DNA from 4 places in the Enterococcus sp. DIV0724b genome. Region 2 is predicted to be linked to each of the others. Evidence: predicted binding sites of a transcription regulator. Region 2 holds the regulator's gene; each other region holds the start of a gene.

Region 1 (3,221 bases), 1.5 Mb from region 2:
ATGATAAGAGTAAGCCACAGCCAGCTGGTGCAGTAGAGTTGGCAAAGAAAAGCGATGATGGGTTGACGTACACGTTTAAACTTAGAGAAGAGGCTAAATGGTCAAATGGTGATCCTGTAGTCGCTTCAGATTATGTTTACGGATGGCAGCGCACAGCAGATCCTAAAACAGCGGCGGAATACGCTTATATGTTTGAATTAGTCAAAAATGGCGCAGATGTTTCTGCTGGAAAAAAAGGCTTGGATGAATTAGGAATCAAAGCAATCAACGATCATGAATTAGAAGTAACCTTAGAACAAGAAACACCATACTTTGATTACTTGCTGGCCTTCCCATCATTTTTCCCGCAAAATAAAAAAATAGTCGAAGAAAAAGGCAAAGATTATGCAACTACGAGTGATGCGTCAGTTTATAATGGACCCTTTACCTTGACTGATTTTGACGGTCCTGGAACAGATACTGAATGGTCTTATACAAAAAATGATCAATATTGGGATAAAGAGGCAGTTCAATTAGATAAAATCGCAGTAACCGTCGTCAAAGAAGCACCTACGTCATTAAATCTTTTCCAAGATGGTCAAGCGGATGATGTGATCTTGAGTGGAGAATTAGCAAAACAAATGGCTGATGATCCAGAACTTGTGATCGAAAAAGACGCACGAACTTCATATCTTGAATTTAACCAAAGAGATGAAAAATCACCTTACCACAATGCGAATCTACGTAAAGCAATCTCTTATTCGATCGATCGTGATGCGTTAGTTGACCGAATCTTAGGAGACGGTTCGATTGCTTCGACTGGTCTTGTGCCAGCAGGCATGTCATTTTCACCAGAAGGCAATAAGGATTTTGCTGACGAAAATAAAAACGTATTGACACATGATACTAAAAAAGCGAAAGAATACTGGGAAAAAGCGAAAAAGGAATTAGGAATCGATTCATTCAAGTTTGATATCGTGGGTGACGATACTGATTCTACTAAAAAAGTACTGGAATATATACAAGGAGCAGTGAAAGAAACGCTTGATGGCGTAGATGTGACCGTTACAAATGTACCGTTTACGGTTCGTTTAGACCGTGGTAAAAATGGTGACTTTGAAGTGATTATGGGCGGTTGGGGTGCTGATTATGCAGACCCAAGCAGCTTCACTGACCTATTCCTAACTGGCGGATCATACAACAGAGGTCGTTACTCAAACGAAAAATACGACCAACTAGTCAAAGATTCTGGTAGTAAAAATGCTTCAAATCCAGAAAAACGTTGGACAGATATGGTAGATGCTGAAAAATTATTGATGGATGATATGGGTGTTGCCCCAGTTTATCAAAAAGCAGAAGCCCACATGCGCAGCAAAAAAGTCCAAGGTGTAGTTGCTCACGGAGCAGGCGCGCGATATGACTACAAATGGACATACATTTCTGAATAAAAAAATAAACCGATACGAATTTAGTCTTAATTCGTATCGGCTTTCTTTTTTTCAAGCTACTGATTTTTTTGAATCTGTGCTAAAATAGAAACGTATGTGCGTGTAAAGCGTAAGAAACGTTAGTGCAAAAGTAGTTACTTCTGTTCTAACCTCAACGGTATTAAGAAAGGTGAAATTATGTACGAGTATATTATTGGTAAAGTGACATTTATCAGTCCATATTATATTGTAGTAGAAACAAATGGCATTGGTTATCAGATTTCTGTAGGCAATCCTTATCGTTATTCTGGTAAAACAGATCAGCAAGTGAAAATCTATGTGCATCAAGTTGTTCGCGAGGATGCTCATTTATTGTACGGCTTTGGTGATTTAGATGAAAAACAACTCTTTTTAAAACTAATCAGTGTTTCTGGAATCGGACCTAAAAGCGGTTTGGCAATCATGGCATCAGAAGATCATGGTGGTTTGATCAATGCAATCGAAAGTGAAGATGCTGCTTATTTAACCAAATTCCCTGGCGTAGGTAAAAAAACTGCACAACAGATGGTACTTGACCTGAAAGGAAAATTAGGCGAACTGGAAACTTCAGAAGCAGCTGTTGAAGCAATGGCTAAAACACCAACGAACCAATCCGCTAATCAATCGCTAACAGAAGCTTTAGAAGCGTTGAGTGCGCTAGGATACAGTGATAAGGAAATCAAACGCATCACACCAAAACTAGAAGAACTAGGCAAACAGCAGACTGACGAATATTTACGTAATGCATTGAAATTTATGATGAAACGCTAAGGAGGAATGGCTATGACAGAAGATGAAAGACTACTTTCCGCTGAAACAAGTGAGGGGGAAGAGTCCCTTGAAAAGTCACTACGTCCCCAATTTCTCGCACAATATATCGGTCAAGATAAAGTAAAACAAGAGCTTACAATCTACATCGAAGCTGCCCGCAATCGGGAAGAAGCCTTAGATCATACTCTTTTATACGGTCCACCTGGTCTTGGTAAGACAACGATGGCCATGGTGATCGCCAATGAAATGCATGTTAATATCCGGACGACTAGCGGACCTGCAATCGAACGTGCGGGCGATTTAGTCGCAATTTTAAATGAACTAGAGCCAGGTGACGTTTTATTTATCGACGAAATCCACCGACTACCTCGCTTAGTGGAAGAGATGTTATATTCTGCAATGGAAGACTTTTATGTAGATATCATGGTAGGCCAAGGAACAACGGCACATCCAGTTCATTTTCCTTTACCGCCGTTCACTTTGATCGGTGCAACAACGAGAGCCGGGATGCTATCTGCACCACTTCGAGATCGTTTCGGGATCATTTCTCATATGGAATATTATGAAACACAAGATTTAAAAGAAATTGTTCTGAGATCTGCTGATATTTTTCAAACAGAGATCGTAGAAGAAGGGGCTTTTGAAATTGCACGCCGTTCTCGTGGCACACCGCGGATTGCCAACCGTTTATTAAAGCGCGTCCGTGACTTTGCCCAAGTTCAATCAAATGGGACAATAGATCGAGGAATTGCAGATCAGGCGTTAACATTGTTACAAGTTGATCATCAAGGATTAGATTATGTCGATCAAAAACTATTAAAGACAATGATTGAATTATATGGCGGCGGCCCAGTTGGTTTAAGTACGTTAGCTGTTAATATCAGTGAAGAAACTGAAACTGTAGAAGACATGTATGAACCGTATTTAATCCAAAAAGGCTTCATCAAACGGACACCTAGAGGACGGATCGCAACGGCTTTAGCGTATGAACATTTTGGCTATGAA
Region 2 (3,221 bases):
ATGTGTCCAGCCATAGAGCTTGCTTCTTGGGAAACACCTTCCATCAAATCACCATCACCACATAATGCGTAGGTGTAATGATCGATTACAGGGAAACTATCGCGATTATAAGTCGCTGCAGTGTGTGCCTCAGCCATTGCCATCCCCACAGCCATTGCGATTCCTTGACCTAAAGGACCAGTCGTTGCTTCAACACCATCTGTATGATGTACTTCTGGATGTCCCGGTGTTTTACTCCCCCATTGACGGAAATTTTTTAGATCGTCCATCGTTACACCGTAGCCTGCTAAGTGAAGTAAACTATAAAGCATTGCAGAACCATGACCAGCAGAAAGAATAAAGCGGTCTCTATCTACCCAGTTTCTTGATGTTTTCGGGTTTACCTTCAAATGTTTTGTCCAAAGCGCGTAAGCCATAGGTGCAGCACCCATTGGTAATCCTGGATGTCCTGAGTTTGCTTTTTGTACCGCTTCGATACTCAATGTACGAATTGTATTGACGCCTAACTGATCAGTGTTGTCGAACAAAAAAATCATCTCCTATTTAGGTTTTTTTTACCTTTATTAACTATATTTTATCGTATTTTGTTTATGAAAGCAATTACTTTTAGTAAAAAGAACTAAAATTATTTTCTGTTATGCAATCCTTTCGCTTTTTGAATCTCTTTCAATTTATCAGGCGTAACATCATTTCCTTTAGGATCAACAACTTTCATCCCCTCTATATGATGACGCATACCACCACGAAAAGCAGCTAGGTATTCTTGACGAAGTACTTTTTGTTCTGCTTTTTCTTTCTCAGTCAACTCATTTTCTTTTGCCATTTTAGCAAGTTCGTTGATTCGGTTCATTTTTTCTGATGATAACATGTATCGTTGCCTCCTTAATTTTAAAAACTGAACAAGCTCGTTCAACCTTAATAATAAAATAGGAAAAACTGAAGATAGCATTTTTGGCCACAACCCTATTTCTTTTTTCGAAAGGCTAGCCTGTAAAGCTCGATAGCTTAAAAATACATAATGAATATTATACAAGTTTACTTTCCATGTCTATCTTATAAGATGCACACAAAAAATACAACTATATTATTAATAAAAAAGGGAAAGAGCTCTGTTTGTTTCTGGTATGGGCTATGAATCACCATTACGTTTTTTTCAAAATATCCTAAAATGACTTTTTCAAAAAAACACGAACGCTTGTTTGATTCCTGTATAAAACTATGGTACACTAAAAATATAAATCGAAAGAAGGTGCGGGTTTTGGTGAAACGTACAGACACAAGACAAATCGAAGTATTAAAATATATATACGAACAAGTTGAACTTAAGGGCTATCCCCCGACCGTAAGAGAAATCGGAAAAGCAGTGGACCTTTCTTCAACTTCTACTGTACATGGACATTTAGCACGTTTAGAGAAAAAAGGAATGATTTTACGAGACCCTACAAAGCCAAGAGCAATCGAATTGACTGCAGATGGTTTAGAAAGAATAGGTGTAAGACCTACAGTCATCCCAATGTTAGGTGTTGTTACCGCTGGTGAACCTATCTTAGCTGTAGAAGAAGCTTCTGACTTTTTCCCTCTTCCTCCTGATTTAAAAGCAGAAGAAAACGCGTTATTTATGCTAACTATTAGAGGAGAAAGCATGATCAATGCAGGTATATTAGATGGCGATCAAGTAATTGTCCGTAAGCAAAACGCTGCATCTAATGGCGATATCGTTATTGCGATGACCGATGAAGATGAAGCTACTTGCAAACGATTTTTTAAAGAAACAGATCATATTCGCTTACAACCAGAAAACGATGCTTTAGATCCTATTATTTTAGATAATGTAAGTATTTTAGGAAAAGTTGTCGGATTATACCGCAATCATATTTAGATAACAAAAAAACATACTTTTGAAAGTATGTTTTTTTGTTGGCTCTATACTTTCTGATGTTGGTGAGAAATCACTGGCATCTTTTTAATGCAAAATAATAGAAAAGACACCCTGATATCCTTTAGAATTAAGTCGACTAAAACCAATCAAAAGGAGGAAATCAAGATGTCCTATACAAATCTTATCAAAAATACCTTAGATATTCTAGACTTAAATATTATTTTTAATGAAAATTCTTTAAAAAAGGAACGAATCAAAGGACGAATCTGCCACGTATTTTCTGGTACATTGGATTATTTCGCTCACTCCTGTCATCATTGTGGTGCCAAAGAAAACGGATCGATTATTCTTTGGAGCTTTACAACGTGTCTGATTTTACTGAATGATGTCTCTGAGGTTCAGACATACTTACGCTTGAAGAAACGTCGTTTCTTCTGTCATTCTTGTGATAGAACTTTTGTCGCTGAAACAAGTCTTATCGAAAAGTGTTGCTCGATCTCTAAGAAAGTCAAGCTTTCGATTGCCGAGCGTCTACGAAACACTTCGTCTATGAGCGAAATTGCCCGTCAAAAGAAGGTCTCTGTTTCCTCTGTTTATCGCGTATTGAAACAGTTTTACGAACCAAAAAAAATCAATCGACTCATCTTGCCAGAAGTTCTTTGTTTTGATGAATTTAAATCAGTGAAACAAGTCGCTGCCTCTATGAGTTTCATTATGATGGATGGACAAACAAAGCAATTACTCGATGTCGTTGAAAACCGCCAGTTGCCTTTTTTAGAACGCTATTTCTCACGATTTTCTTTATCTGTTCGTGAAGGTGTAAAATACATTGTTTGCGATATGTATACGCCTTATTTTTCTTTAATTAAGAAACTATTTCCCAAGGCTCAGATTGTTCTTGATCGCTTTCATATTGTGCAACACATCGGGCGAACGTTCTTAAAACACCGTATTCAACGAATGAATACCTTTCTCCATCAAGGATCTGTAGAAGCCAAAAAATACCGTCACTTGAAGAAATACTGGAAACTACTTCAAAAGAATCAATCGAAGCTCAATTTTGAAAAACGCCAATGGCGTCCTTCCTTCCGTGCTTATTTAACAGAAACCGAACTCGTGGATCGGTTACTTGCCTATGATGAAGAATTAAAAGCTGGCTATACCTGTTATCAGGATTTTCTCTATGCCATACAAACAAGAGATTACACACGGTTTCACGCGTTATTAGAACAAGATTATTCTAGGCTTCCAGCTTATTATCAAACAACCATTACTACCTTTAAAAAAGTTCAAACGGGCATTAAAAATGCGTTGGATTTGCCTTATTCCAACGGACCGTTAG
Region 3 (3,221 bases), 610 kb from region 2:
CGTGATGATGCATAAGCGCCGTCATTTGATTGTTTGTGGTCTAATTGCAGTAATGATGATTCTATTCGCGTTAGCCGAATTCTTTCTTGTCACTAGCCGTTAAAAACTGAAAAACCATCTAACTTTAGCACCGTATATAAAGTTAGATGGTTTTCTTTAGTATAACTGAACATGGCGAATTTCATCGTAACCGATCTTATGCCCTCCAACATAAATGCCCAATTCATCATGACCTTGAATCATGCCAATAATATCTGCTCCATAATTTCCTTCACAATCTAGTTCTTCTTTTTGAATCATCACTTCAACTTGATTTTGAAAAGCCTGAGCTAATACTTCATCGATTTCTGACCAGCTCATTTGTATTTTCTTTTTAGCTGGCTGTATTTTTTTCTCTTGTTCAATAATTGCGGTATGTTCAGATAAATAAAATCCTGCCCACTTTTTCATTTTTCGATCTTGATACTGTTCAAAATAATAATCTCGCTCTTTACTCATTGCAAGCCCTCCATTCCCCCTGCATGCCCGCCGACTAGTGATGCTCTTGAAATTGCTGTACCGCCAGATGAGACTGAACTGGCGTGAACCAACGAAACATAGCCAAAACGTTGCCGAATTTCGTCGATCAACTGGTCTAATTTCAGTTCTTTCATTTGCTCATCTGGTTCATGAAATAAATCCAATTGTACATAAGTATTGTAATTCAGTTTGGAATACGTAATCCCAATATGTCGTACTTCTTCTCCGTGCCAATGTTGTCTAAAGATCGTCAAACAGTATTCAATCAACAACTTGCTACTGTTTGTTAATGGCACTTTCATTTGTCTTGAAAAACCAGAACCGCCCGACTTACCTGCTTTAGAAAATCCCACAGACAAATGAACACATTCTGTCTGACAATTGGCTTTTCTAAGGCGCGCTGCTACTTGTTCCGCCATTTCTCTGATTACAACTTCGATCTCATCTTGTCTCAGATAATCCCGCATCAATATCTGAGAATTGTTATAGGAGCGTTCTTCTGGTATGTATTTTTCAGATAAACGGCTGCGGTCAATACCATGCGCATGTGCATATAGCTGTTCACCAATGATTCCTAAATTTCTTTTAAGAGTATTTAAATCTGCATGGGCTAAATCATATACAGAACGAATTCCTAGGTTATTTAAACGTTTGGCTAACCGGTGACCAATTCCCCACATCTCCGTCATTGATTCAATTGCCCAGACTTTTTCAGGAACATTTTCATAATGCCACTCAGCTAACCGCTCATTATTGTGTTTTGCTTCGATATCCATCGCTAATTTGGCTAGCAAAGGATTATCACCAATTCCGATCGTGATCGCTAGACCTGTTTCTTTTTTGATTCTTTGTTGAATGATTTTAGCTAACGCTCTGGGTGTTTCTCCGAACAATTTCCAACTGGCAGTTACGTCTAAAAAAGATTCATCGATCGAATAAATATGTAAATCTTCTTCTGCAACATATTCTTTATAGATTGCATTGATTTTCATGTTTTCTTTGATATATTCATTCATCCGAGGCGGCACGATCTCTAACTCTGGATGATCCGGCACATCATATTTTCGTGTCACATTGGTGATTCCCAGCACTTCTTTCGCTTTTGGTGAAGAGGCTAAAACGAGGCCGCCAGTATTTTCAGCGTGACTCATCACAACGAGCATTTTTTCAAGTGGATCGTAGCCTCTAGCCACACATTCAACTGATGCATAAAAGGATTTCACGTCAATACAAAAAAGCACTCTTCTAGGTTCTTTTTCATAATCAAAAATCATAACTATCCTCTCCTTATTCTATTCCATAACCAATTATACGAACGTACGTTCCTTTTGTAAAGGGGAACAACTTTTTAAGTTTTAAAAATAGATAAATAAAAAAGAGCATATGCAATTATCAGTTTTTTTCTGATACTTGCATATGCTCTCTTAGTATTCAATACAGCTTCAACATAATGTCTTCATTACTGCAGCTTCTGATAGTTGTCCTATAAATAGTTCTTTTGAAGAAAAAGTATACATCTTATTGAAGTCCATTTCTTCACAAATAAAATAGCGCCCTTTCTCCTTTGATTTCAATAATCTTAACGATTTTCTTTGTATCCTTATAGTCTTCTCTTTTTTTCCAACTACAAGTTTATTATATAAATAGTTATCATCTGAATACCAATCCAACTCAGAAACCATAACTAGTTTAAGTTTTGTCGTTGCCCAAGTATGATAGTTATTTGTTATCAACGATTTAACTTGTAGTAACTTGATCAAAAAGACTAATGAAAGAAAGATTAGAGTTCCAGTAAAGATATTTGATATTATACCTTTCCATCCAAATACAAAATAATATAGATTGAATAATAATATTGATAACAGTAAGCAACTAGTGAATTTCCAAATCGATTTATTAATAAACAATAATAATTTTCTTTTTACGATTGGTTCATATAGTAATATATCGTCTATTAAAATTTTTCTTTGTGATTCAAAATCCATATACAACATACAACAGCCCCTTTTAATTTAAACTTATACAATCAATATTCCGAACAAGTAACTTCCAACACTAAGTTTAAATACAATTTTTATCTCTTTCATCTTCGTTTCATACATTTGTAAATTCATTTAGTCTACAAAAAGAACAGCCCACTCTCATTTGCAATTTTTTCGTATCTCTTTTTATCTTCTTCATTCTGAAAAACTAACGGTAAACTGATGTCATAATTTGTTTTTATAATTAAAGGAACAGTATTAAAATATAAACTACTCCACAAACATTCTCTTAAAAAACCTTTAAAAAACATAGTTAATAGATTAAGATCATCTATTAAATAAATGGTATTTTTACTAGTCTTTAGAATCTCAATTTGATTTAACAAGATATATTTATCTATTTGATCTAAGTGTTTCTCTTGGTTTATCAGAAACTCCATTAAGGTTTGATTATTTTCAAATGTTCCAAGATCGATGTAGCACTTTTCTTTATTTAATTCAAAAACTTTTTTTATAAAACAAAGAAATTTAGTTTCTTGATTTAGTTTGAAGTAGTCATTTGAAAGCAAATTTAACCGAGGATCTTCATTGCTCATCGGCTTATTAAAAATATCTAGTGCAACTTTTATATACTCTTTTTTCGCTATGCCAAACAGCTGATCATAATTTTCAGATTGAGTATATAGATTCCATAATTTGCTATCAATACTCACAATATCA
Region 4 (3,221 bases), 810 kb from region 2:
CCAATTTTAGCACCAACTTTTTTGTCTTTTAAATCTTCATATGAGTGAATTTTGTCATTGCCTTTTTTGACAGCAATTTGAATGCCGCTGTTAAAGTAAGGGGTGGAGAAGTCAAATGATTTTTCCCGTTCATCTGTGATCGTCATTCCTGCAATCATAGCATCTGCTTGACCAGATTCAACGGCTTGAACAGCAGAACTAAATCCTATAAATTTAAACTCGATATTAAAATCCTGTAACTCAGCGATGCGTTCTACTAAATCAACATCGATTCCTTCGTATTTACCGTCAGCATTTTGAAATTCAAACGGTGCAAATGTAGAGTCACTAGCAATCACATAAGTATCTTTTTTAGGTTGGATCTTTTCCATTTTAGAATCAGTAGTAGTTGTTTCAGAGCCAGTAGAAATATATTTCCCTACAATATCCTCATATTTCCCTGAACTCTTTAATTCTTTTAAACCAGCATTGAATTTTTCAATCAATTCTTTATTTTGGCCTTTTTTAACGGCAAAACCATAAGAGCTACCCGTTTCTTTTTTACCAACTAATTGAAGCTTTTGCCCATTTGTTATGGCATAGCCTAAAACAGGATAGTCATCGAAAATTGCATCAGCTTCACCATTCTCAAGTGATTGATAAAGACCGGTAGCATCATCGAAATTTTTAATTGTATAGCCGTATTTTTCTTGATTTTTCTCTAAGAAAGTGGCACTTTCAGTCCCGACTTTCGCTGCGACTGTTTTTCCTTTTAAGTCTTCGTAATTTTTGATTTTGTCATTGCCTTTTTTGACTGCCATTTGAAGCCCACTGTCGAAATAAGATTCTGAGAAGTCAAAAGATTTTTTACGCTCATCTGTAATACTCATGCCGGCAATCATACCGTCAACTTGTTTTGATTGTACCGCTTGGATCGCACTATCAAACCCAAGTGGCTTCAAATTTACCTTAAAGTCCTGATCTTCAGCGATTGCATGAAGCAAATCAACATCGATTCCGACATATTCTCCTTTAGAATCCTGGAACTCAAAGGGAGCAAAAGTCAAATCCGTTCCTATATTATATGTTTTTTCCTCAGCCTGAGCATTCTGCCCAAGGGTAAATGTCAGTAGACTTGCCATCATTACAATGAATGACAGTATAAAGTGTTTCCTTTTCATAAAATACCTCCTATATTTGCATATTGGATAATTATATAGTAAAAAAAGGCTAAAACACAAGTCATTCACAACGAGAAAGTTAAAAAAAAATCATTTCCTAACATTCCGTGTCATGTTATATGACATATCTGAGTTGTGATAACTGGATACTCATACTATTCATTCAAACTAAATAGACCCAAACAAAAGGTTAAATAAAATATAAATTAGTAAAAATTGCGTATACGCAAGGTATTCTAAAACTAGCGAAAATATGTTCGGTATGTTAAAATAATTGTAGGAGTTTCTTTTCAATTTTAAGGTTGTAAATTCTTATAAATAGCATGAATCATCAAAGTCAAAAGAGGTGTATTACCATAGCTAGATGCGTTATACATCAGCTGATTTGACCGTTGTTTACATTGAATTGAATCCACAAATAATGAAGTAAGAGGAGGATGTTGGATGATAGAAAGAGAGACCTCCAATACATTTGACTTAGTATCAAAATATAAGCCGGATGGGGATCAGCCAGAAGCAATTAAAAAGTTAGTTGAAGGAATCGAAGGCGGGGAAAAAGCACAAATTTTATTGGGTGCGACAGGAACCGGTAAAACATTTACGATTTCCAATGTAATAACGGAAGTGAACAAACCAACATTGGTGATTGCTCATAATAAGACATTAGCTGGACAGCTTTATGGAGAATTTAAAGAATTCTTCCCTAATAACGCGGTCGAGTATTTTGTTAGTTATTATGACTATTATCAACCTGAAGCATATGTTCCTTCAAGTGATACATATATAGAAAAAGACGCTAGTATCAACGATGAAATCGACAAACTACGGCATTCAGCGACAAGTTCTTTATTAGAAAGAAATGATGTGATCGTCGTTGCCTCTGTATCATGTATTTTTGGTTTAGGGGACCCTAAGGAGTATAGTGAACAGGTAGTTTCTATTCGTGTAGGTATGGAAATGGATCGAAGTCAGCTGTTAACAGATCTCGTAAATATTCAATTTGAGCGAAATGATATTGATTTTCAGCGCGGTCGCTTTCGTGTACGGGGTGATGTAGTTGAGATTTTCCCTGCTTCAAGAGATGATCATGCTTTAAGAGTTGAATTTTTTGGGGATGAAATTGAACGAATAAGAGAAGTGGACGCTTTAACAGGCGAAGTAATCGGTGAGACTGAACATGTAGCGATTTTCCCTGCGACTCACTTTGTGACCAATGATGATCATATGGAACATGCCATTTCGCAAATTCAAGAAGAATTAGAGGCGCGTCTAACAGTCTTACGCAGTGAAAATAAATTGTTGGAAGCACAACGTTTAGAACAACGGACTAATTATGATATCGAGATGATGAGAGAAATGGGCTACACGTCTGGTATTGAAAATTATTCTCGTCATATGGACGGCCGATCAGAAGGAGAACCACCGTATACATTGATCGACTTCTTCCCAGATGATTTTTTACTCGTGATCGATGAGTCCCATGTATCAATGCCTCAAATTCGCGGGATGTATAATGGTGACCGGGCTAGAAAACAAATGCTAGTAGACTATGGTTTCCGTTTGCCGAGTGCTTTGGATAATCGACCATTACGATTAGAAGAATTTGAAAAACACGTCCACCAAGTCGTGTATGTTTCTGCGACTCCTGGACCTTATGAATATGAACAAACAGATACCGTGATACCACAGATCATTCGACCAACGGGATTGTTAGATCCGTTGATTGAAGTTCGTCCGATTATGGGACAAATCGATGATTTAGTGGGAGAAATCCATGATCGTGTAGAAAAAGATCAACGTGTGTTTATTACCACGTTAACGAAAAAAATGTCTGAAGATTTAACAGACTACCTTAAAGAACTAGGTATTAAAGTTAAATATCTTCATAGTGATATCAAAACGCTAGAGCGAACGGAAATCATTCGCGATTTACGTTTAGGTGAATTTGATGTGCTGATAGGAATCAACTTGCTTCGTGAAGGATTGGATGTACCAGAAGTATCATTGATTGCGATTTTGGATGCAGATAAAGAAGGCTTCTTGAGAAGTGAACGCTCATTG

What was found. Region 2 encodes LexA, which represses DNA repair genes until DNA is damaged. Its sites were predicted from a motif close to CNAACANNTGTTNG; they were not measured.
Region 1: ruvA (Holliday junction branch migration protein RuvA) is a predicted target of LexA. The motif match lies at 1,515-1,528, and genes of this name have one in related genera.
Region 3: IGJ02_RS05665 (Y-family DNA polymerase) is a predicted target of LexA. The motif match lies at 1,832-1,845, and genes of this name have one in related genera.
Region 4: uvrB (excinuclease ABC subunit UvrB) is a predicted target of LexA. The motif match lies at 1,407-1,420, and genes of this name have one in related genera.

What each region holds. Positions count from the first base shown of each region.
Region 1 is NZ_CP172890.1:3,315,590-3,318,810, reverse strand. It holds gene IGJ02_RS15395 (peptide ABC transporter substrate-binding protein) at 1-1,427, shown strand, start outside; gene ruvA (Holliday junction branch migration protein RuvA) at 1,605-2,216, shown strand; gene ruvB (Holliday junction branch migration DNA helicase RuvB) at 2,229-3,221, shown strand, end outside.
Region 2 is NZ_CP172890.1:1,820,782-1,824,002, forward strand. It holds gene tkt (transketolase) at 1-527, opposite strand, end outside; gene IGJ02_RS08340 (DUF896 family protein) at 626-868, opposite strand; gene lexA (transcriptional repressor LexA) at 1,259-1,879, shown strand; gene IGJ02_RS08350 (ISL3 family transposase) at 2,045-3,221, shown strand, end outside.
Region 3 is NZ_CP172890.1:1,213,745-1,216,965, reverse strand. It holds gene IGJ02_RS05675 (YdcF family protein) at 1-103, shown strand, start outside; gene IGJ02_RS05670 (hypothetical protein) at 157-498, opposite strand; gene IGJ02_RS05665 (Y-family DNA polymerase) at 495-1,793, opposite strand; gene IGJ02_RS05660 (hypothetical protein) at 1,962-2,513, opposite strand; gene IGJ02_RS05655 (hypothetical protein) at 2,639-3,221, opposite strand, start outside.
Region 4 is NZ_CP172890.1:1,011,937-1,015,157, forward strand. It holds gene IGJ02_RS04765 (amino acid ABC transporter substrate-binding protein/permease) at 1-1,160, opposite strand, end outside; gene uvrB (excinuclease ABC subunit UvrB) at 1,605-3,221, shown strand, end outside.